DNA from 3 places in the Peribacillus sp. RS7 genome. Region 1 is predicted to be linked to each of the others. Evidence: riboswitches for the same ligand, from Rfam matches in the RefSeq annotation. Region 1 holds a riboswitch; each other region holds the start of a gene.
The links. A riboswitch is a leader RNA that binds a small molecule or an ion and turns the genes downstream of it on or off. The one in region 1 is predicted to bind S-adenosylmethionine.

Region 2: it holds a riboswitch for S-adenosylmethionine, as region 1 does, so the genes downstream of both, metK (methionine adenosyltransferase) here and mtnK (S-methyl-5-thioribose kinase) in region 1, are expected to answer to the same signal.
Region 3: it holds a riboswitch for S-adenosylmethionine, as region 1 does, so the genes downstream of both, ACDZ29_RS16295 (methionine biosynthesis PLP-dependent protein) here and mtnK (S-methyl-5-thioribose kinase) in region 1, are expected to answer to the same signal.

Annotation. Positions count from the first base shown of each region.
Region 1 covers NZ_CP168135.1:5,282,075-5,290,281, reverse strand. The annotation lists gene ACDZ29_RS26165 (hypothetical protein) at 1-635, shown strand, start outside; gene ACDZ29_RS26160 (YozD family protein) at 815-985, shown strand; gene deoD (purine-nucleoside phosphorylase) at 1,227-1,931, shown strand; gene ACDZ29_RS26150 (S41 family peptidase) at 2,180-3,664, shown strand; gene ACDZ29_RS26145 (LCP family protein) at 3,782-4,669, shown strand; gene mtnA (S-methyl-5-thioribose-1-phosphate isomerase) at 4,844-5,890, opposite strand; gene mtnK (S-methyl-5-thioribose kinase) at 5,905-7,107, opposite strand; SAM riboswitch class I at 7,186-7,339, opposite strand; gene ACDZ29_RS26130 (hypothetical protein) at 7,571-7,813, shown strand; gene ACDZ29_RS26125 (nitrilase-related carbon-nitrogen hydrolase) at 7,766-8,164, opposite strand.
Region 2 covers NZ_CP168135.1:1,410,057-1,418,263, forward strand. The annotation lists gene ACDZ29_RS07225 (TIGR01212 family radical SAM protein) at 1-520, shown strand, start outside; gene ACDZ29_RS07230 (class I SAM-dependent methyltransferase) at 517-1,089, shown strand; gene ACDZ29_RS07235 (lysophospholipase) at 1,363-2,166, opposite strand; gene ACDZ29_RS07240 (gamma carbonic anhydrase family protein) at 2,377-2,895, shown strand; gene ACDZ29_RS07245 (hypothetical protein) at 3,333-3,518, opposite strand; gene metK (methionine adenosyltransferase) at 3,614-4,807, opposite strand; SAM riboswitch class I at 4,971-5,134, opposite strand; gene pckA (phosphoenolpyruvate carboxykinase (ATP)) at 5,551-7,137, shown strand; gene ACDZ29_RS07260 (nucleotide sugar dehydrogenase) at 7,297-8,207, opposite strand, start outside.
Region 3 covers NZ_CP168135.1:3,240,408-3,248,614, forward strand. The annotation lists gene ACDZ29_RS16275 (ABC transporter ATP-binding protein) at 1-1,525, shown strand, start outside; gene ACDZ29_RS16280 (ABC transporter ATP-binding protein) at 1,522-3,540, shown strand; gene ACDZ29_RS16285 (type B 50S ribosomal protein L31) at 3,678-3,926, shown strand; gene metC (cystathionine beta-lyase) at 4,037-5,218, opposite strand; gene ACDZ29_RS16295 (methionine biosynthesis PLP-dependent protein) at 5,215-6,327, opposite strand; SAM riboswitch class I at 6,413-6,526, opposite strand; gene fumC (class II fumarate hydratase) at 6,873-8,207, shown strand, end outside.

The DNA.
Region 1 (8,207 bases):
ATATAACCGATGTTAAATTTCTCGATGGTGCTTATGTGTATGAAGTGAACTATAGTGAAGGTCTTTATATTGAAAAAACATTGCAATCGATAAATGAATACGAAGGAGAAATCCTTTATCCAAAAGAACAAATCGACATTGAATATAAATATTTATTAGGTGACTTGGTCCAGGTGGATGGATATGAACAGGATTATTTCAAGATTATCGGCTATCGAACGGAAATTTGGCGCTATAAGGAAAATGCCTGGGAGGATGTAATCTATGAGTTATCAAGAATCTCGGATGGTGAATGGCTTGAAGCGCATGAAGAAGAACTGACTCTGATAGCCGATGCTAAACGTGCAGATGGGATCATTAAAAAGTTGGGCCTGCTCCTTCCTAAAAAGAATAATGAGCTTGCTATCATTGCTAAACAATACAACCCTGGTAAAGGTGAGCGAGAAATGACAATGACAAAAAATGAAAAAAAGGAAATGATTGATGGACTGTTGGATTTATATAATGATTATTGTAAGCTCTACGAACATTTTGGCGATGATGAATATCGTCATATCATGAAGATCGCCCTTGCAAAAATTGAAAAAGCTGCAGAGGAAATTTATCCAGATCATAAAAAGAAGCAAACGAAGTGAAAAGGTATCCCAAACTTTTAAAGGGCAATTTCCAAATTACCTAAAAAAGCTACCATTCAAATTGGCCACCAATTGAACATGGTAAATATAGGCCCTTCATATGATTTTCCATTAAGGGATGCCTTACTGGCATATTTGTCTCTACACATTCATAGACCTTTAAATAAGGGGGCGATGATTTGCGAGAAATTGAGGTTTTTATTGATACAGAAGAGATAGCGGAATTCTTTTTTCAAGAATTGATAAGACGGGGCTATCTTCCAACAGAAGCTGAAGTTGAAGATCTTGCTGACATCACATTCGAATATCTTCTTGAAAAATGCATAATTGATGAAGAAGTCGATGAGTAACCAGTCATAAGACGGTTAGCAGCTTCCTTTCCCTTAATTTTAAAAACAATTAAAAAAAGACGGCGGGCCTCCGCCGTTTTGTTTGCGGTTCTGAGGAGGGGTGCCAAAAGTCTTTTCACGATTTCCAGTTTCCTTATCAGGTTGGTTATTGGATAAGGTTCAATTTTCCTAACTTGTGGTTGATATGGTATAGTAGTTTTTGTATATCATTCCAACCACAAGTTAAGGAGGAAATAGTTGTATGAGCGTACATATTGGTGCAAAAGAAAATGAAATTGCAGAAACGGTCTTACTACCTGGAGACCCATTGCGTGCAAAATATATTGCTGAAACATTTTTAGAGGATGCAAAACTTTACAATGAAGTTCGGAATATGTTTGGATACACAGGGACATATAAAGGGAAAAGAATTTCCGTCCAAGGCACAGGCATGGGTGTTCCATCCATTTCCATCTACGTAAATGAATTGATGAATAGCTATAATGTTCAGAAGCTGATTCGCGTTGGAACTGCAGGAGCCATCCAAAAAGACGTAAAGGTCAGGGATGTAATCCTTGCAATGAGTGCTTCCACCGACTCGCAAATGAACCGCATGACTTTCGGCGGGGTGGACTTTGCTCCAACCGCGGATTTCGAATTACTAAGAAAAGCTTATGACGCGGGCACGGCTAAGGGCTTGCAATTGAAGGTCGGGAATGTATTTACGGCCGATCAGTTTTATAACGATAATAGTGAATTGGAAAAATGGGCAAAATACCAAATCCTTGCGATAGAAATGGAATCAGCGGCCCTATACACGCTTGCTGCTAAATTTGGACGCCAAGCTTTATCAGTATTAACCATTTCCGATCACATTTTAACCGGTGAGGAAACGACGTCGGATGAGCGCCAGTCAACTTTTAACGAAATGGTTGAAGTGGCATTGGAAGCAGCTATCCAAGACTGATAATTGGATGTTAATGACAGGCGGGTGACCAGGAATAAATGATGCTGTATAATGAAGGGTGGGATACAGGCTCATTTATTCCTTGGTATCCGCATTTTTGTAATGTCTCGCCTTAAGGGGTACCCAAGATTTTACGTTTGCGAAGGGTTAAAAAAATACATATGATCAGTAAGTTGTTATTTTTGATAACTATTATTTTTCGATTGGCATGAAAACTGATAAAATAGAAAGAAACCGTTTATATCGTCATGAAGAATGAAAGTGGTGAGGCTTCAGTGGAAGAAGAAAATCAACAACAGCCAAAAGAGGCAGGGAAATTCATTAAAATAAAGAAGTTTACGTTCATTATGGGGATTTTCCTAGTCATATTTCTAACTGCAGGGATTACTACAATAGCCTTGACCTTTGGAAATGAAAAAGTAGAGTCAATAGCACCGGATAAACATTCGGAATTTGAAAAGCTGTATTCTACATACGATACGATAAAAGATAACTATTATGAAGAGATTGATCAAGACAAGCTGGTTGACGGGGCAATTAATGGAATGATCAAATCATTGGATGACCCCTACTCAGCCTATATGGATAAGAAGGAAGCATCGAGTTTCCATGAGAGCATCTCTTCATCTTTTGAAGGAATCGGTGCGGAGATTCAGGAACAGGATGGAAAAATCATGGTCGTCTCACCGATAAAAGGGTCCCCAGCCGAAAAAGCGGGTGTAAAACCGAATGACATCATTTTAAGTGTCGACGGTAAAAGCGTTGAAGGACTGAGCTCTTCTGAAGCTGTCCTGAAAATCAGGGGCGAAAAGGGAACGAAAGTGAATTTATCCATCTCAAGAGCTGGTGAATCGGAACCGATTGAACTCACCATTAAACGTGACACAATTCCGATTGAAACAGTGTATGCGGAAATGCTTGATGATGGAGTTGCAAAAATCCAAGTGACCAGTTTTTCCGAACATACAGTCCAAGAGCTGAAAACGGCGCTTGAAGAAATGTCGAAGAAGGATATGAAGGGTCTGGTATTGGATTTGCGTGGAAACCCAGGGGGACTGCTTGACCAAGCAATAGAAATGGCAAGCCTGTTCATACCTAATGGGGAAGTGGTCCTTCAAGTTGAGGAACGAAGCGGGAAAAAAGATGTCTATAAATCGAAGAATGATGGAGAGCTGAAGATCCCGGTAGTCGTGTTGATTGATGATGGAAGTGCCAGCGCTTCTGAAATTGTTGCAGCGGCTGTCAGTGAATCAGCAGATATTCCTTTGATTGGTGTCAAATCATTTGGCAAAGGGACCGTTCAGACTGCCCAAGACTTTGAAGATGGATCCAACTTCAAATACACGGCAGCTAAATGGTTGACGCCTGAAGGCAATTGGATTCATAAAAAAGGGATCAAGCCTGATATTAATGTGAAGCTCCCTGATTATGCCAACCTTCCTTACATTTCGCCTGATAAGGAATTGAAAGCATCGGATTCTTCAAGTGAAGTGAAAGCTGCTGAAGAGATGTTGAAGGAAGCAGGACATGATCCAGGGAAGATAGATGGATTCTTTGATGAAGCAACAAAAAATGCGGTAACAGCATTCCAAAGGGAACAAAAAATTAAAGAAACCGGCACTATAAAAGACGATACTACCGTTAAATTGATGCAGGTCATCCGGGAGAAAATCCTTAAAAACGACACTCAAGTTAAAAAAGCGGTAGAAGTATTAAAGAAAGAAATCAAATAAATGATTTTGCCCGAAAAGCCTGCCAACGATTATCGTTGGCAGGCTTTTTTGTCGTTTAATGCATACGATTCCAATATTAGGCAGAAAATATGGGTAAATTTCCGATGAGGTGAGGTAATGAAAGAAAAGGTACTGTTCATATATCTATTGATCTTGATTCTGGCAGGCTGCACCTATGCCCCTTTACCCAAACAAAATGGAAATGCAGGTACGGAAAAAAAACTAACCGAAGAAGAGAACGAGGAAAGCGTGAAAACATTTCTGTTTATTGGTGTTGATACCAGGGGGGAGGAAAAATCTCGATCAGATGCGATTATACTGGCAAAATACTTTCCTGAGCAGGAGAAACTGAAGCTGGCTTCAATCATGCGTGATAGTTATGTAAAAATCCCTGGGTATAAACCAGGATATAACAAAATAAATGCCGCTTATTATTATGGTGGAAGGGAACTGCTCAAGAAAACGATACAGGAAAACTTTGATGTCAAGGTCGATCATGTGGCAGTAATTGACTTTCAGGGATTTGTGAAGATGGTCGACTTGCTTGCCCCTGAAGGAGTAGCGGTGGATGTGGATCAAGAAATTATTGATGATATGAGCATTCAAGCAAGCACTGGCAAAAATGTTTTACATGGTGAGGAAATATTGAAATATGTCCGTTTTAGACATGATGATGAAAGTGATTTTGGAAGGGTTGAACGTCAACAAGAAGTAATGGTTCAATTAAAAACAGCGTTTATAAATCAAATCTCAACCTTCGAAGGGATGGCAGCGCTTCCTAGTATAATAGAACAAGGGCTCTCGTATTTGGATACAGATATTGGGCTGAAAACGATAATGGAAATGGGTCCAAAAGCCGTCTTCCATACACCGGAAACCGTTGAAACCTTAAGGATTCCAGTGGAAGGAAGTTTTAGAGATGAAATATATCCCCAGTCTGGAGCCGTTTTGGAAATGGACTACACTAAAAATAAGAAAGCACTTCAGGAGTTCTTTTCAAAATAATAAGAATGTCTAATATCATTTGTTATCGAAAACACGGGATTTAATTAGTGAATAGATTCGAATCACTTAGATTATTGCATAATAGACCTCGAAAGAATAATCATAATTGATCTTCATTAAAAAACGAGACGGATACGAAATCCTTCTCGTTTTTTATCACCAATAAAACTTGGATCATTTAACGAAATCAGGAATGTTTTTGATGAAATCCGGTGTTATGATGCCGTTTTCTGTAATGATGCCTGTAATTAGATGATTCGGTGTAACATCAAAGGCTGGATTGAAAGTCTTCACGTTTTCCGGGGCAATCCTTACACCTTGAATGAAAGTGATTTCCGCTTCATGCCGTTCTTCGATCGGGATGGATGTGCCGGATTGGATAGAGAGGTCGAAGGTGCTTGATGGAGCCGCCACATAAAAAGGGATACCAAAGTGCTTTGCTAATATGGCCAATCCCAATGTCCCGATTTTATTGGCTGTATCTCCATTAGCCGCAATCCTGTCGGCCCCGACTATAATTCCATTTATTCGTTTCTGGTGAATCGTATGGGCGGCCATATTATCAGAAATTAAGGTGACGTCAACCCCTGCTTGCATCAATTCCCAAGCCGTCAAACGCGCCCCTTGCAGGACAGGCCTGGTTTCACAAGCGTACACTTTTAGCGGAAAGTCCCTTTCTTTAGCCAGGTGGAAGGGAGCCAGGGCTGTTCCATAACGGGCTGTGGCAATCCCTCCAGCGTTGCAATGCGTTAGGATGGAATCTCCTTTATCGAATAAGGATAAACCATGTTCCCCGATTTTCCTGCACATTTCTTCATCTTCAGCAAAGATGGCTTGGGCCTCCGATACAAGTGCTTCCTTGGCAGTTGAAATGCTTTGCGCTGCTTTCAACGTATTCTCCATCCTCCTTAACGCCCAAAAAAGGTTGACTGCAGTTGGCCGTGAAGAAGCGAGTTTTTCAATATGCCTCGTTACATTTTTCTTGAATTCCCCTAATTCAGCGGTTGTTTCCTGTTTGGCACCAAGTGCAACACCAAATGCTGCCGTCAGTCCAATTGCTGGGGCACCACGAACTTTTAATGTCAATATGCTGTCATATACATCATCAACAGAATGAAGTTCAATAAATTCAGTTATGGAAGGAAGGGCTTGTTGATTTAATAATGTAATATGGGTATCATCCCATTGTACCGAATATGGTAAGGGTGCTAGTGTAGTCATGTGCAGGTCTCCTTTTAAAGGGTTGAATAAGATGGCAGTGTACGTTGCTTCAACGCTTCAATGACAGCTGGAACATCCAATTCTTCCCGTTTTTTAATTAAAAATGCACCAATTTCCAATGTTGCCGTTTTGGCAGCGATCCTTGTATCTTTATTTTCAATGACGTTTAAATCGGCAACATGGGAAAGGCCAATGGTTCGCCGAATCAGTTCACAGCCGGCAAAACCGAATGCATCTTTTTTGAATTTTGTCAGTAAATAAGGCAGATAACCTTTCACATGGCGGAATGGGCTTTTATTTTGGCCTTCCCATAATTCGGAATAAGTTTCTTCAAAGGCATTCCAAAATTCATGAAGGTGTGAGAAAATCTCTTCCTTTCCAGCGCCATTTCGTGTAATTGCCTGAAAGAGAAGGTTGGCGGTGTATTGACCAAGGTCAAAACCAATGGGCCCATAAAAAGCGAATTCCGGATCAATAACCTTTGTTTCAGTTTCACTTGCAAAAATACTTCCAGTATGTAAATCTCCATGAAGCAAGGCTTCCTGCTCGGTTTCAAAGCTTTGTTTCAGCTTAGCGACCTCAAGTATCACTTCTTGATCATTCCAAATATTTTTGGCGGCATCAGTCAATTCCAGCTCGAAATCTCCCGGGAGTTCCTCAAAAAATGGATCCGTGAAAATAAAGACCTCAGTGATTTTGCAGAGTTCCGGATTCGTGAAATGTCGGGCCACTTCCTTTTTCGCGGATGGTTCTAAATGATAATCTGATGTATAAAATGCCGTCTTCGCTACATATTCACCAATATGCTGTGAAAGCAATGGATATTGATCGCCATCGATCAAGCCTTTTCTAACGATTTTCAAGTGCGATAAATCTTCCATGACTGTAATGGCAAGCTGTTCATCCGAATAATAGACTTGCGGTACGAATTCGGGGCAATAGCTTCTGAAATGAATCAGTGCATTCGCTTCAATGGCTGCCCTTTTCAATGTCAGTGGCCAGCTTTCACCAAGTACCTTGGCATAAGGGACCGCTTGTTTGATTATTATTCCTTTGTTTGTGACTGTGTCTGTAATATGAAAAACATAATTTAAATTTCCATCGCCGATTTCTTTACAGTTTAAACTTGCATCCGCATTGACCAACCCAAGTTTTTTTGCAAGGGTTATAGCTGTTTCGTTTGTCAATCTCTTAAAATTTGAATGGTTTTGAGTCATTCTTTTCCCCTCCAGATTCAAAATAAGAATAAAAAAGCCTCTTTCATATAGAAAGAGGCAGAAGTTTTGGCTTCGGACCTCTTATCTTCCAGAAAATGAATTCTGGTGGAATTAGCACCGTGCTCTGTGGATTTTATAATCCGGCGGTGAATCCGCCCCATTTCACAATGGTATTACAGTCGGTTGCTGGGCTTCATAGGGCCTTTATCCCTCAGCCTGCTCTTGATAAGAGTATATGTTTTCTGAAATTTTAATCTTCGGGAAAATAATATCAACTTTTTAAATAGTTTGTCAATGGGGAAATTAATAATAATCCGGCCGACTATCTTCGAATACGGGTATTTTGTTCATGGCCAAAGCCCAGACTCGATCACTGGAGAGCCTTATTGATTAGCCGTGCCATCGAGAACCAATCATATGTTGTAGCCGTTAACCGTTCAGGTTCGGATGTCAATAATATTCCTTGATTATTGATCCATGGGGGAATATCATAGGTGAATCCGGAGAAGCAAACGAACTCTTGACAGGCACCTTGGACTTCAATAAAGTTACGGAAGCACGGAACTTCGGCGCCTTGAACGGTATGGGCTCGCTGCCATTCAGGAAAACGGATGTCATAACAAATGAATCCAGCACATATTTTTTCATCAAGAGTAAATTAACCATCTTTTTCACCTGGCTGCAGGAAATGATGTTCATCCATTAACTGAAATAAGTGAAGCTTATCATATTGTTTAATGAGATTTCCATGCTTATTGATGATGATCATGTTGTTATAGATGCCCTTGCTTGCTTTTTTGGCAACGGAACCCCCAATTATGTGAAACTGGTGTTTCTTTGCCTGATCTTTTAAACATTCAATCGTTTTTTCTGCTTCTTCATCAGCAATCTCATTTAACCTGGTCAAGTCGTATCCTGTTGACCAAAGCTCTGGTAAAATAACGATATCGGGTTTTGACATTGCTGCTTTTTCCATCCATTGTTCTGCAACCTGAAAATTGATATCTGGTTGCCCGAAGGCAATATCCATTTGAATGCAGGCAATCTTCCACTTCATCGTTTAAAACCCCACATGTAAAAAATGCTTTACAAGACTATGA
Region 2 (8,207 bases), 1.7 Mb from region 1:
CGAGCGCACTTACCTATGGGTGGAACTCGGTCTCCAGACGGTTCATGAAAAGACCGCGACGATGATCAATCGTGCCCATGACTTCAATTGCTACAAAGAGGGTGTCGATAAACTGCGTAAACACGGCATCCGCGTATGCTCCCATATCATCAATGGTCTTCCTCAGGAAGATTACGAAATGATGATGGAAACAGCCCGGGAAGTCGCCAAACTCGATGTGCAGGGCATAAAGATCCATTTACTTCATCTATTAAAAGGGACACCAATGGTCAAACAATATGAAAAAGGCCTACTTGAGTTTCTCGACCGTGACGATTATGTCAGCCTGGTATGTGACCAGTTGGAAATTATCCCTCCAGAAATGATCGTTCACCGCATTACGGGTGACGGTCCGATCGATTTGATGATCGGACCAATGTGGAGCGTCAATAAATGGGATGTCTTGAATGCCATTGACGCCGAATTGAAACGCCGCAACAGCTGGCAGGGGAAAAATCATCAGACGGAGGTACAAACATGAAGCTTGATCGAATTTTGCCATTCGCCAGGATTCTGCTTGAAAAGGCGGTTCAGCCTGGAGATATAAGCATTGATGGCACGATGGGCAACGGTTTTGATACGGTCTTTCTTGCAGGACTTACAGGTGAAAACGGACATGTCTATAGTTTTGACATTCAGAAAGAAGCCCTCCAAACCACAGCGGCGAAACTGAAGGCCGAGAATTTACAAGCGCACTGCACCCTCATTCACGATGGGCATGAACAATTGAGCAAATACATCAGGCAAGAACATTCCGGAAAGATCACAGGTGCCATATTCAACCTAGGCTACCTTCCTGGCGGAGACAAATCAATCATCACCCAAGCAGATACCACGATATCGGCCATTGAACAGCTGTTCGAGATGCTGGCACCAGAAGGCATCATCATCCTCGTCATTTACCATGGACATCCAGGGGGATCTGAAGAACGGGATGCATTGATGGATTATGTACGGGACTTTCCTCAACAGAAAGCGCATATCCTGAAATACGGTTTCATCAACCAAGCCAACAATCCGCCATTCATCTTGGCGATTGAAAAGAGATGATCTCGCATGACACCGTTCTTTAGTAACGGTGTTTTTGCATTAGACATTCGTTTAAGCCTCCACTCGAAGGGTGCATGGAACAAAATAAGAAAACGACGCGTTTAGACCTATTCGCCAATATCCTCCACATTATAAAAAGATACTTGTTATGTATTCCGTGCACCGGTCATCAAGACGAACGAATTGCTTACAAACACAGGTTAATCCAAATAAAAAAGCTGCCAAAGATCTCACTTCAGCAGCTTTTTCATTATATCCCGCAGTATGTACCGATCAAACGACATACCCTAATATCTTTAAACGATTTTCAACAAAACTCAGTGCATATTGAAATACATCATCACGCTCTGGCTCGTTGAAGATTTCATGATAAAGCTTCGGCCATTCCTTATATTGCTTTTCACTGGCCAAGTTATAATTAAACCACTCACGAACCGCCTTCTTATTCACGATTTTGTCATCTCCGCCCTGCATGACCAAAAGCGGTACATCCTGAATTTCGGGAATCTCTTCAAAAGCATCCTTCATAGCCTGTGCAAGCTCGCGATACCAACGAATCGAAACTTTTGTGATATATAGGGTATCGTTTCTATCGGATTCACGAACTTCAGAGCTTCTCGTTGCCATTTCAGGTGTCAATCCGGAATCTACCCTGAACTTAGGCATCACGATGTTCAAACCATGAGAGAGGGCTGTCATGAGCTTCGGCGGCTTCGTCATGAGGCCTAAGCATGGTGAAGATAGAATCACCCCTGCAATGTCCCATTCCTCTTCCTGAAGAAGGCGTATCGAGATCAAACCGCCCATGCTGTGACCAAGTAAAAACACCGGCAGCGAATATTCGTAGGCATCTTCTATCCAGCTTTTCACTTCATCTAAATATTCATCAAAGGAATCGATATGTCCCCGGTAGGCGCGTGTTGTCATTCCCTGCCCAGGAAGGTCGCCCATGACCACATGGTATCCGGCTGAAAGCCACATTTGTGTAACCCACTTATAACGGCCGTGATGCTCCATAGCCCCATGAATGATGACAATGACGCCTTTTGCGTCTCCTTCTGTCTCCCATTTCCACATTCGAAATCCCCCTTTCACTTTTCACTTGTTGTATACGATCCATGATAGTTAAAATAATATATATAAATTATAACCATATTCGTGATTTTCGACAAAAAAGAAATCTAACAAGTTGTACATTGGTATTATAAATAGCCAAGTGTATTTGCATACGGTATATTAAAATAATACATAAAAACATTAACTTCGGAAAGGAAATGATTGAAAATGATTATTTATCCGTTTAAAGGCAAAGAACCTGAAATCGCTGAAAGCGCTTATATTGCTGAAAATGCTGTCGTCACAGGTGATGTGAAAATTGGTGACGAATCATCAATTTGGTTCAATTCCGTCATTCGCGGTGATGTATCCCCAACCATCATAGGGAAAAAAGTCAGTATACAGGATAATAGCGTCCTGCACCAAAGCCCAAATAATCCATTGATCATCGAGGATGAAGTGACCATCGGCCATCAGGTCATTTTACATAGCTGCAAAATCCGTAAAGGAGCTTTGATCGGCATGGGATCGATTGTGCTTGATGCAGCGGAAATCGGCGAAGGGGCATTTATCGGTGCCGGCAGTCTCGTTCCCCAAGGTAAAGTAATTCCACCGAACATGTTGGCATTCGGACGCCCAGCTAAAGTCATTCGCGAAATCAACGAAGAAGATCGCCAGGATATGGAACGAATCGTACGCGAATATGCCGAAAAAGGACAATACTATAAAACGGCAGAACGAATAAAATAAACTAACGAGTCTTTGCTCCTAACTCACGAGTAAACGTTCCTAACTCACGAATATTTGCTCCTAACTCGCGAGTATTTGCTCCTAACTCACGAGTATTTGCTCTAATTCGCGAGTAAATACTCCTAACTCACGAGTATTTGCTCCTAACTCACGAGTATTTGCTCCTAACTCACGAGTATTTGCTCCAATTTCACGAGTAAACGTTCCTACCTCACGAGTAAATGCACATAACTCGCGTAAATACTCCTAACTCACGAGTATTTGCTCCTAACTCACGAGTAAACGCACATAACTCGCGAGTATTTGCTCCAATTCACGAGTAAATGCTCCTAACTCACGAGTAAATGCTAAATTCGCGAGTAAATACTCCTAACTCACGAGTAAACGTACATAACTGGCGAGTATTTGCTTCCATTTCACGAGTAAACGTTCCTAACTCACGAGTATTTGCTCCTTACTCGCGAGTATTTGCTCCAATTCACGAGTATTTGCTCTAATTCGCGAGTAAATACTCCTAACTCACGAGTATTTGCTCCTAACTCACGAGTAAATGCTAATTTCACGAGTAAACGCATATAACACGCGATTAAATGCTCCAATTCACGAGAAAGCTCCAAACTCAAGAGTAACTATCGATTTCTTGAATTATTCCCCCTGAAGGCAAAATTAATCCATAAAAAAAGGTGCCCCGCTGTTGCGGGACACCTTTTTTTATGGATTATGCTTGTGCTTTTAATGTTTCTGCTTTATCCGTGCGTTCCCATGGAAGATCGACATCTGTACGGCCAAAATGTCCGTATGCAGCTGTTTGTTTGTAGATTGGGCGACGAAGATCAAGCATTTTGATGATACCAGCTGGACGAAGGTCGAAGTTTGCACGAACTAGGTCAACTAGGACTTCTTCGCTAACTGTACCAGTTCCGAATGTATCAATCGAGATCGATACAGGCTCTGCCACACCAATTGCGTATGCCAATTGAACTTCCGCTTTGTCAGCAAGGCCAGCGGCAACGATGTTTTTCGCAACGTAACGCGCTGCATATGCCGCAGAACGGTCAACTTTAGTAGCATCCTTACCAGAGAATGCACCACCGCCGTGACGAGCGTATCCGCCGTACGTATCAACGATGATTTTACGTCCAGTAAGACCAGCATCCCCTTGAGGTCCGCCAATTACGAAACGGCCGGTCGGGTTGATGAAGTACTTAGTTTGAGCATCGATCAATTCAGCTGGAACAACTGCTTTAATCACATGTTCTTTTATATCGGCTTGAATTTGTTCAAGCGTAATTTCTGCATCATGCTGTGTAGAGATAACGATCGTATCTACACGTACAGGACGGTTATTCTCATCATACTCCACAGTTACCTGTGTTTTACCATCAGGGCGTAAGTAAGCAAGAGTTTCATCTTTACGAACTTTAGCCAAGCGGAATGAAAGTTTATGTGCCAATGAAATCGGAAGTGGCATAAGCTCTTCTGTTTCATTACAAGCAAATCCGAACATAAGACCTTGGTCCCCTGCACCGATTGCATCGATTTCTTCCTCTGACATGTTTCCTTCACGAGCTTCCAATGCTTTATCGACGCCAGCTGCGATATCGGCAGACTGCTCATCAATGGAACTCAATACAGCACAAGTTTCAGCATCGAAACCATATTTCGCACGTGTGTAGCCAATTCCTGCAATGGTATCACGAACGATACGCGGAATATCCACGTAAGCGGATGTTGTAATTTCACCAGCAACAAGCACAAGACCTGTTGTTACACTTGTTTCACACGCAACACGTGCATTTGCATCCTTAGCAAGGATAGCATCTAAAATGGAATCTGAAATCTGATCACAAATTTTGTCCGGATGGCCCTCTGTAACAGATTCAGAAGTAAATAGACGTTTCTTTGACATCATATTTCCTCCTTGGAAGTTAGTATGTTGTAGGCATAAGCCTGATTTTTTACGGAACTCGTTTCCCTCATTAGTTTCAACTATAGACACAGAATTACTTATAAATACACAAAAACCTTCCCTGGCAAATGAGGAAAGGTTTAAAATTCTGTCTTCTATCCTTTCACTCTTATCGTTCAAGGGTTTTTTACCTTGCTCAGGTTAGCACCATCACCACTATTCCTTGAAGAACCATCGCTTTATTTTCGGCGATCGATCTTGGAGTCAAGTTCAATATGGCAGGTTGCTGGGTTTCAAAGGGCCTGTCCCTCCACCAACTCGGGATAAGAGAATCCGTACAATTTAAGATAATATCGTATCAGGTTGGAACTTGTCAATGTTTTTCTAAAAAGAACATATCCGCCCACTTGAAAAAATGGGTTGTTTCAGCGTCTTCAAAGGGTTTCCAAGGCAGAAGGCGAATAGAAATGTTGAAAATTGCCATTAATAATAGAAAATAAAGCATACTAACAGGAATGGCCAATTAGAAATATGTTGCTTAATTACTTCCTATTTAAAATAAAATTTTCACTCCATGTAAGTATATGCAATTGTATTGACTCGGTTCCTGCGCCTTAATAAGGAAAATTGATTAACGAAACCAGTTGAAAATAATCACAAATTAAAAGAAATAGTATAGACTATTTAAATGAATGTGTTATACTAATTGTAATATAAAAACTTAAACAAAGGAAGGTACCTCATATATGAATTCTGTAGATGTTTCTAATGAGTTACACCAGTTATTAACAGGAAACAATGTTCAAACTCAACTTTCAGTTCCTCAATTGGTCGAAAAAGTATTAAGCAGAAATGAAGGCGTACTAACATCAACTGGTGCAGTAAAAGCTGAAACCGGCAAGTATACTGGTCGTTCACCTAAAGATAAATATATCGTGGAAGAAGCATCCGTTAAGGATAAAGTCGATTGGGGTTCAGTGAACCAGCCAATTTCTGAAGATGTTTTCAATAAACTATATAATAAAGTAGTTGACTACCTAAAAGCAAAAGAAGAGATTTTCGTTTTCAAAGGTTTCGCTGGTGCAGACGAATCATCACGTCTTCCCATCCGAGTTGTTAATGAATATGCTTGGCATAATCTTTTTGCCCATACTTTGTTCATCCGTCCGAACGAAGAGGAATTAAGAGGTCACGAAGCTGAATTCACAATTCTTTCGGCACCTAATTTCAAAGCAGACCCAGAAGTGGACGGGACTTCATCCGAAACTTTCATCATCGTTTCATTTGAACGCCGTACCATCCTGATCGGCGGAACGGAATATGCAGGAGAAATGAAAAAATCGATCTTCTCGATCATGAACTACTTACTTCCAGAGGCTGGAATCCTTCCAATGCATTGCTCTGCTAACGTAGGACGTGAAGGAGACGTCGCTTTATTCTTCGGACTGTCTGGAACAGGTAAAACAACTTTATCCGCAGACACTAGCCGTAAACTGATTGGCGATGACGAGCACGGCTGGTCTTCTAACGGCGTATTCAACATCGAAGGTGGCTGCTATGCGAAAACGATCAACCTTTCACGTGAAAAAGAACCACAAATTTTCGATGCGATCCGCTTCGGTGCCGTATTGGAAAATGTAGTTGTGGATCCGGATACACGTGAAGCGGACTATGATGATAGTTCATTGACTGAAAACACCCGTGCTGCATACCAAATGCAAGCGATCGATAACATCGTGAACCCAAGTATTGCAGGACACCCAAATACAATCATTTTCTTAACAGCTGATGCTTCAGGCGTTCTGCCTCCAATCAGCAAGCTTTCCAAAGAACAGGCAATGTTCCATTTCCTAAGTGGTTACACTAGTAAATTGGCTGGTACTGAAAGAGGGGTAACTTCACCGGAAGCTACATTCTCCACTTGCTTCGGTTCACCGTTCTTACCGCTTCCCGCTCAACGCTATGCTGAGATGCTTGGTGATAAAATTGACGAGCACAATGCAAAGGTATACCTTGTCAACACTGGGTGGACTGGCGGAGCATACGGAACCGGAAGCCGTATGAAACTTGCTTACACTCGTGCGATGGTACAAGCGGCACTTGAAGGTGAATTAGCGAACATCGAAACGATCAAAGATGAAATCTTCGGTTTGGATATCCCGCTTCATGTTCCTGGAGTTCCTGACGAAGTGCTTCAACCAATCAAGACTTGGGCAGATCCTGCGGCTTATAAACAAGCAGCAACAGCTCTTGCAGCTCAATTCCGTGCAAACTTCAAGAAATTCGGTAGCGTTCCAAGTGAAATCGAAGAACTTGGCGGACCGACAGCTTAATAAATTGTACACAAAAGGACCAAGCTCTTGCTTGGTCCTTTCTTCATTTTGCTCCCCCCCGTGCCAGTTGCAGAGCTTGACTTTCAACCACAAAAAGGGCACTGTCCATAGTCAGCGCCCCCTTTATCCTTATTCCATTATCGATGTTTGTCCAAGTTTTTAGATGATCGCTTTATTCCTGGCTTTTTTCATGGACATCGTTTTGTATTGATATATATTGCCCAGGTTGGCCACCGGGACATCGGTTTCGTTCGCATCAATGCAATTCCGAGTATCCAAAATCAATTTATTGGCCATAAGATCCGATAGCTTATCATAATCCATCCGTTTAAATTCATCATGGTCGGTCAGGACAAGTATCAAGTCGGCACCTTTTACAGCATCTTCCACTGAAACGATTGGCATTTTCCCAGATTGAACATGCGGATCATGCAAGGCTACATCCACATTTTCCATTCCCATCAAGATATTGACGACATCAATGGCGGGACTTTCACGAATATCATCTACATTTCCTTTGTATGAAAGTCCGAAAACCGCTACCTTTGGATGACGGATTCCCTCGAGCATCATTCTTACGCAATTGACAATGTAATAAGGCATCGATACGTTCGTATCACGTGCCAATTTAATGATTCTCGCATACTCTGGTGCCTTTGCTACGACGAAATACGGATCGACTGCTAAACAATGTCCCCCGACTCCAGGGCCTGGTTGGTGAATATTGACACGTGGGTGCTTGTTTGCCATCCCTATGACATCCAAGACATTGATGTCCAGCTGGAAGCAGACTTTTGCCAGCTCGTTTGCAAGGGCGATATTGACATCCCGGAAAGTATTTTCCATCAGCTTGGACATTTCCGCCGTTTTCGCATCCGTCTGAATGATTTCACCTTGAACGAAGGTTTCATAAACTAAGCTCCCTTTATAAGAACATGTTTCCGTGATCCCTCCGACGATACGATTATTATGAACTAACTCTTCAAGAATCCTTCCAGGTAAAACACGTTCCGGGCAATGAACGAGGAAGATGTCTTTACCGATCGTGAGGCCCGTCATTTCTATCATCG
Region 3 (8,207 bases), 2.0 Mb from region 1:
CTTATGGAGTTATCTGTTATTCGGCGGCGGAAACTTGGCCGAACTAAAACTAAGGTCCGGATTTATGGGCCATTTGCTGAAAATGACGCCGACTTTTTATGAAAAAAACCGTACAGGGGATTTAATGGCAAGGGCAACCAATGATTTAAAGGCAATATCCCTCACAGCTGGTTTCGGGATATTGACGCTCGTTGATGCGGTGCTGTTCACCATTACAGTTGTGGTCATGATGGGAGCCACCATCAGCTGGCAGTTGACGATTGCGGCGGTGCTTCCACTTCCGATCATGGCAGTGATGATGCAAATCTACGTGAAAAAAATTTACAAACGTTTTACTGATGCACAAGCTGCCTTTGGTACTTTAAATGACAAGGTCCTGGAATCCATTTCAGGTATCCGTGTCATCCGGGCTTATGTCCAGGAACGGGAGGATGAAAAACGATTTGATGATATGACGGAGGATGTATATCGCAAAAATCTCGCCGTGGCAAGAATCGACGCCCTCTTTGATCCAACGATCAGCATTATCATCGGAATCAGTTATTTAATCGGTTTGGGCTATGGGGCTTATCTTGTTTTTCAACAGGCCATAACTCTTGGCGGACTGGTTTCGTTCAATGTTTACCTAGGCATGTTAATTTGGCCGATGATCGCGGTGGGTGAACTGATCAATGTCATGCAAAGGGGAAATGCTTCGCTGGATCGTGTTCAAGATACCCTTTCATATGAAGCGGATGTGAAGAACCCATTGGGTTTGGAGAGTATTCCTAATCCGGAAAATATCGAATTCAATCAAGTGTTTTTTACATACCCTTCCTCTTCAGTAGTCAATCTATCCAATATTTCCGTACAGCTTGAGCGTGGTCAAACATTGGGTATCGTCGGGAAAACAGGAAGTGGAAAAACGACATTCGTGAAGCAATTGCTACGGGAATATCCTTTAGGAACAGGAGAAATTGCTTTTGCAGGAATTCCGTTGGAGCAACTGGATCTGGAAGATATTCGTAACTGGATCGGTTACGTTCCACAGGACCATTTTTTATTCTCGAAGTCTGTTAGGGAAAATATCTTATTCGGTAAAATGGATGCAACTGAAGATGAACTGGCTGAAGCTATCCGGCTTGCGGATTTTGAGAAGGACTTAATGATGCTGCCCAACCGTCTTGAGACACTCGTCGGTGAGAAAGGTGTCGCTCTATCTGGAGGGCAAAAGCAGAGGATCTCGATTGCCAGGGCACTGATCAAAAATCCAGAAATCCTTATATTGGATGATTCCTTATCCGCTGTAGATGCGAAAACGGAAACGACCATCATCGAAAACATTCAAAATGAACGGGCAGGGAAAACGACCATCATCACAACACATCGCTTATCAGCCGTTCAGCACGCGGATAGGATTATCGTGTTGGACAGTGGAGAGATCATCGAAGAGGGGACTCACGGAGATTTACTGCAGAATAATGGCTGGTATAGGGAGCAATACGATCGACAGCAGGTTGACCAAGGGACGGAGGTGAAGGCATGAAGGTCGTAAAGAAACTTTTTAATTATGCTGCACTATATAAAAAATTAATCATTGGCGCCCTGATCATGCTGGCACTTTCGGTAGCCGCCGATTTGACGGGTCCATTCGTTGCCAAGAAAATCATCGATTCACATATCCTTGGGATCGAATCCTCCTGGTATGAAACGGTTAAAGGAAAAGATGCTGTTAAGTATGATGAAAATTGGTATAAACGGGCCGATTACTTTAATGAAGGTGAGAAGAAAGGCAGGGAAGTCCGCGTTTTGCAGGTTGGCAATCAATTTGTCTTCGTAGATGAAGCCGTGCCTATGGATGGCCGAAGAAGCTTGGAGAACCAATCGTTGATCATCAAGAAAGACGGGGAAGAGCAACGGGTGCAAGCGGTTAAATTGACGAGTCAGGAAGTGATGCGGTTTTATCAACCGGAAATTCCGCGGATCTTTAAGCTTGTGGCTTTTTATTTTGGCCTTGTCATCATTTCCTCCATTTTTCAATATGGGCAGAGTTTTTATTTGCAGAAAGCGGCAAACCGAATCATTCAAAAGATGCGAAATGAAATTTTTACGCATATTTCCCGTTTACCGATACGTTATTTCGATAATATGCCAGCGGGAAAAGTGGTAGCCAGGGTAACTAATGATACGGAAGCGATCCGGGAATTATATGTAACGGTGCTCGCCAACTTCTTCTCGAGCACGATTAATATCTTCGGCGTTCTGATTGCTTTGTACATTCTGGATGCACGTGTCGGTACCATTGGCCTTTTACTCATTCCGATCATCGTTATCTGGACGACGGTATACCGTAAATTCGCCTCAAAATATAATCACATCATTCGGGAACGGGTCAGCGATATTAATGGGATGATCAATGAATCCATTTCTGGAATGAGCATCATTCAGGCATTTGGACGTGAAAAGGAGACGAAGCAATCTTTTGAAAATTTGAACCAGGAGCACTATTCCTATCAAAATAAAATGCTCCATTTGAATTCGTTGACGGGTGGAAACTTAATTGGTGTCATTAAAGTTCTGGCGCTAGTGGCATTCGTCTGGTATTTCGGGGGGATTTCCCTTACAGCGAGTTCAGCCATTTCTTTAGGGATGATGTATGCAATTGTTGATTTGATCAGCCGCCTGCTTCATCCGCTTCACGGAATCGTCAATCAGTTCGCTAACCTAGAACAGGCACTTGTTGCAGGGGAGCGGGCATTCAGTTTATTGGATGAGCAGGGATTGGCAGTCAGTGATGAAAACATATCCAGATACAAAGGAAACGTGCAATTCGAAAATGTTTCTTTTGGCTATAAGGATAATGAATATGTGTTAAGGGACATTTCCTTCTCAGCTAAGCAAGGGGAAACGATCGCTTTAGTTGGCCATACTGGATCAGGAAAAAGTTCCATAATGAATTTATTGTTCCGTTTTTATGACAGTAGTGAAGGGCAAATCAAAATTGACGGAAGAAATATTTTGGATATTCCCCATCAAACGCTTAGGGAGCATATGGGAATCGTCCTCCAGGATCCCTATTTATTTACTGGCACCATCGCTTCCAATATCAGTCTGAATCATAAAGGCATCACAAGGGAAATGGTTGAAAAATCATTAAGGGATGTAGGGGGCGACAAAGTGCTGAAGCATCTTCCTTTAGGGCTAGATGAACCTGTGATTGAAAAAGGAGGAACGTTGTCTTCTGGACAGCGGCAGCTAATCTCTTTTGCACGTGCTCTTGCATTCAATCCGGCGATATTGATTTTGGATGAAGCGACGGCAAGCATCGACACAGAAACCGAGGCAATTATCCAGAAGGGAATGGAAGTGCTGAAAAAAGGGAGAACGACCTTCATCATTGCACATAGACTCTCCACGATTAAAAATGCCGACCAAATTCTGGTACTGGATAAAGGTCGGATTGCTGAGCAAGGTACACATGAAGAATTAATGGAACTAAAAGGGAAGTACTATCAAATGTATGAGCTGCAGGCTGGGCCGCATAAAGGGATGGCCGGTTGAAATACAATTGAATAAGTAAGGATAATCAAGATTAAACTATTAATGAAGGTGCCGTTATTGGCACCTTCAAGCACAATGCTTGATAATAGTAATCATTACGCTTAACATATACCTATACTAACGATGAGGTGATAATAGTGAAACAAGAAATTCATCCCGATTATCCACAAGTAGTATTCATGGATACCAACAGCGGTTATAAATTCTTGACAGGTTCCACGAAAACATCCAATGAAACGATCGAATGGGAAGACGGCCAAACGTATCCATTATTAAAAGTGGAGATCAGTTCAGATACGCACCCTTTTTATACTGGAAAGCAGAAGTTTGCTGAAAAAGGCGGACGAGTGGATCGCTTCCTGGATAAATATAATATGAAGAAATGAGAGTAAGGCCGTCGGGAAATCGTTGGCCTTTTTTTATGGATGGGTTTAACAAGAATTAAAATGATGCAAACAAAAAGGGTGCCCATAAATATGGGGCACCCATCCTTTTTTCATTTCGCAGCAATTGCTTCGCCTTTTGCAATATTTACAAGGGCCGCATCGAAGTCCTTGATTAAATCGTCCGGATTTTCAAGTCCGACAGAGAGACGAAGCAAGCTGTTCGTGATGCCCCGCTTTTCCCTTTCATCAGCAGGCATGGCAGCGTGGGACATTTTGGCCGGGTAGGATAATATCGATTCGACAGCTCCAAGGCTTACGGCAAAAACAGGAAGCTCGACAGAGTTCACGAAAGAGCGGAAGACTTCTTCGCTTTCCAATTCAAATGATAGGACCGCCCCGGCTCCAAGTGACTGGCCTTCCTGGATGGCGTGCTGTGGATGATCTGCTAGGCCGGGATAATACACTTTTTTAACCAAGGGCTGCTTCTTTAAGTAGGCGGCAATCTTTTCTGCCCCTTTTTGGGAGTGCTCCATTCTAACGGACAAGGTCTTCAGACCTCTCATTACTAGCCAGGCGTCCTGGACACCAAGAACCGCTCCAAAGGAGTTTTGGAGGGAACCGAGTCTTACTGCCAATTCAGGATCTTTCACTACAGCAAGTCCAGCTACCACATCACTATGTCCGGATAAAAACTTCGTCGCGCTATGAAGGACAACATCAGCGCCCAGATTCAGTGGTTTCTGTAATGCTGGCGTCAAGAATGTATTATCAACAAAACTTAAGGCCCCGGCTGTTTTTGCGATATCACATACGGCTTTAATATCGGTCACTTTAAGTAATGGATTTGAAGGCGTTTCGATGTATATGGCACTCGTATTTGGCTTAATGGCCGCTTTGACGCTTTCAAGGTCCGTCATGTCAACGAAAGTATGCTCAATATTGAAACGTGTCAAAACACTTGTGACCATCCTGAACGTTCCGCCATACACATCTTCGGAAATGACGATATGGTCTCCGGCAGACAACAGTAGGAAAGCTGTTGAAATGGCTGCCATTCCTGATGAAAAGGCAAAACCGTGTGTACCTTCCTCAAGTTCGGCAATGATATCTTCCAGCGCTTCGCGAGTTGGGTTCCCGCTTCTGCTGTAATCATATTTACCGAATTGATCGATATCGGATTGATGGAAAGTGGAAGCGTGCTGAATGGGGACGCTCACACCGCCTGTTGCCGAATCGAATTTATGTTGATTATGGAGTAATTTGGTTTCAAAGCTAAAATCATGATCGGTCATCGTAGTGCCTCCCTTTTTACGTGTGCGAATGCTTGCTGTAAATCCTGAATCAAATCGTCGCTGTCCTCAATGCCGACGGAGAAGCGAAGCAGGCGATTACAAACCCCATTGGCCGTTCTGACTTCAAGAGGTATATCGGCATGTGTTTGTGTAGCAGGATAGGTGATGAAGCTTTCGACCCCTCCAAGGCTTTCTGCAAACGAAATTAATGAGAGTGATTGTAAAAATGGGTTGACCGCCGCTTCTTCAATGATGCGGAAGGAAATCATGCCGCCCCTACCGGGATACAATACGTCCGTAACACAATCATGTTCCGACAAGTAATCTACAAGTACCTTTGCATTCTTTTCATGACGATCCATCCGCAATGCCAGGGTTTTCATTCCGCGCATCAACAGCCAAGAATCAAAGGGGCTCAAGACAGCACCAGTACCATTATGATGGAAGGCAAGTGCATCACATAATTCCGCGCCGCTGGCCACGATCAGTCCGGCGAGCACATCATTATGACCACCGAGATACTTGGTAGCACTGTGAATCACAATATCCGCTCCAAGCAGGATGGGTTGTTGAATAAGAGGCGTGTAAAAAGTATTATCAACGATTAACAATAAATCAAATCGTTTGGCCAATGCGGCAACGGCGCTAATATCCGTTTGCTGCATAAGAGGGTTAGTGGGAGTTTCAATGAAGATGGCTTTCGTGTGAGGAGTGATGGCTTTTTCGATATCCTCCAAACAACAAGTGTTCACATAGTCACACTGCAACCCCCATTTCTTAAAACCTTGTTCTAACAGACGATATGTACCCCCATAAAGATCTTCGCTGACAATCCATGCATCACCTGATTTAAATAAGGCCAGTATAGTAGAAATGGCTGCCATTCCTGAACTGCAGGCATATCCTTGGTCGCCTTTTTCCAGATCGGCGATGGATCGTTCCAATAGTTGGCGTGTAGGATTACCTGTCCTTGTGTAATCGAATCCAGTCGATTGACCGATTCCTTCGTGGCGAAAAGCAGTTGAAAAGTATACTGGCGGATTGACTGTTCCTGTCGCCGTTTCGCTGCGATTTCCTAATTGAGCAAGATATGTTTCAGTTTTGTACATAGTTTTCACTGCTCCTTTGAGTTATATAAAATAAAAAAAGTCTTCTTTAAGAAGAAGACTTTGATTAAGTAGGGACGAGTCATTCTTCTTATCTTCCAAGTTCACAAACTTGTGGAATTAGCACCTTTTCATTGGTTTGAAACAAATGAAGGTTGCTGAGGTGTCATCGGGCCATTCCCTATACCTCTCTCGATAAGAGTTTAGATTATTCAATTTCTTTTGAATTTACTATAAATACAAAATACTGTCAAGAACAAGTTTGATGGATTTTGCTTCGATGTTCATGACTAGGTCTATTGGAGCCTAGCGGTGTCAACACTTTACGTGTCTAAAAAAGAATATCCGGAATTTTCATGTGGTCAAGGATAATCCTGAATGATCCTGTTGAATTAATTGAATTTTTCAGAAAAAGGGGAGGCTTGGCCGGATATTTTTGCTTTAAAATAATAAAGTTTGTACAATGTAAGGAGAGAGAATAATACGACATTATTCATTTCATATACTTAAGGTCTTCGATGAATAGTGCAAACATAGGAGGAGAACACATGGATTACAGAATCGAACGAGATACGATGGGTGAAGTGAAAGTTCCTGCCGATAAATATTGGGGAGCACAGACCGAGAGAAGCCGTAACAATTTCAAAATTGGTAATGAAAAAATGCCGATTGAATTGGTTCGTGCATTTGCATACGTTAAACAAGCTGCGGCAAAGGTGAACTATGATCTCGGTGATCTTTCGGAAGTTAAAAAGAATGCCATCGTTAAGATTTGCGGCGAAATCCTTGAAGGTACGCTTGATGAACACTTCCCGCTTGTAGTTTGGCAAACGGGAAGCGGGACGCAAAGTAATATGAACGTGAATGAAGTGGTCGCTAACAAAGGGAATGAATGGTTAAAAGAAAATGGTGAATCGGAAACACTTCACCCGAATGATGATGTAAACAAGGCACAAAGCTCCAATGATACTTTCCCGACCGCCATGCACATTGCAGCCTTTATGGAGGTCGCTGAAAAGTTGGTTCCTGCCATCAAAGAACTTCGTGATACATTCGATTCAAAAGAAAAAGAGTTTTGGGATGTCGTGAAGATTGGCCGGACACATCTTCAAGATGCAACACCACTGACATTAGGACAAGAAATTTCTGGCTGGAAAGCGATGCTTGATAAAGATCTAGCGATGATTGAGGAAAGCAGCCAAAAATTATTGAACCTGGCTCTAGGGGGAACGGCTGTAGGAACAGGAATCAATACAAAAAAAGAATTCCCGGGACTTTCCGCAAAACAAATTGCAGCGGATACAGGACATCCTTTCGTCACATCGGATAATAAGTTCCATGCATTGACAAGCCATAACGAAATCGTTTATGCACACGGTGCTTTGAAAGCATTGGCAGCAGATTTAATGAAAATTGCGAACGATGTCAGATGGCTGGCAAGTGGCCCTAGAAGCGGAATCGGCGAAATAGCCATTCCTGAAAATGAGCCAGGCAGTTCCATCATGCCGGGTAAAGTCAATCCAACACAGAGTGAAGCGCTTACCATGATTGCGACACAAATCGTGGGTAACGATGCTACAATTGGATTTGCAGCAAGCCAAGGTAACTTTGAATTGAACGTATTCAAACCAGTCATCATCTATAACTTCCTTCAAACAGTGAAATTATTGACGGAAGGCATACACTCTTTTAACATTAATTGTGCGGTTGGCATCACTGCAAATGAAGATAAGATCAAAGAAAATGTAGATCGCTCCCTTATGTTGGTAACAGCATTGAACCCGCATATTGGTTATGAAAAAGCAGCCAAGATCGCCAAAACTGCATTCAAGGACAACTCTACCTTAAAAGAAGCGGCATTGAAATTGGAGTTCCTCACGGAA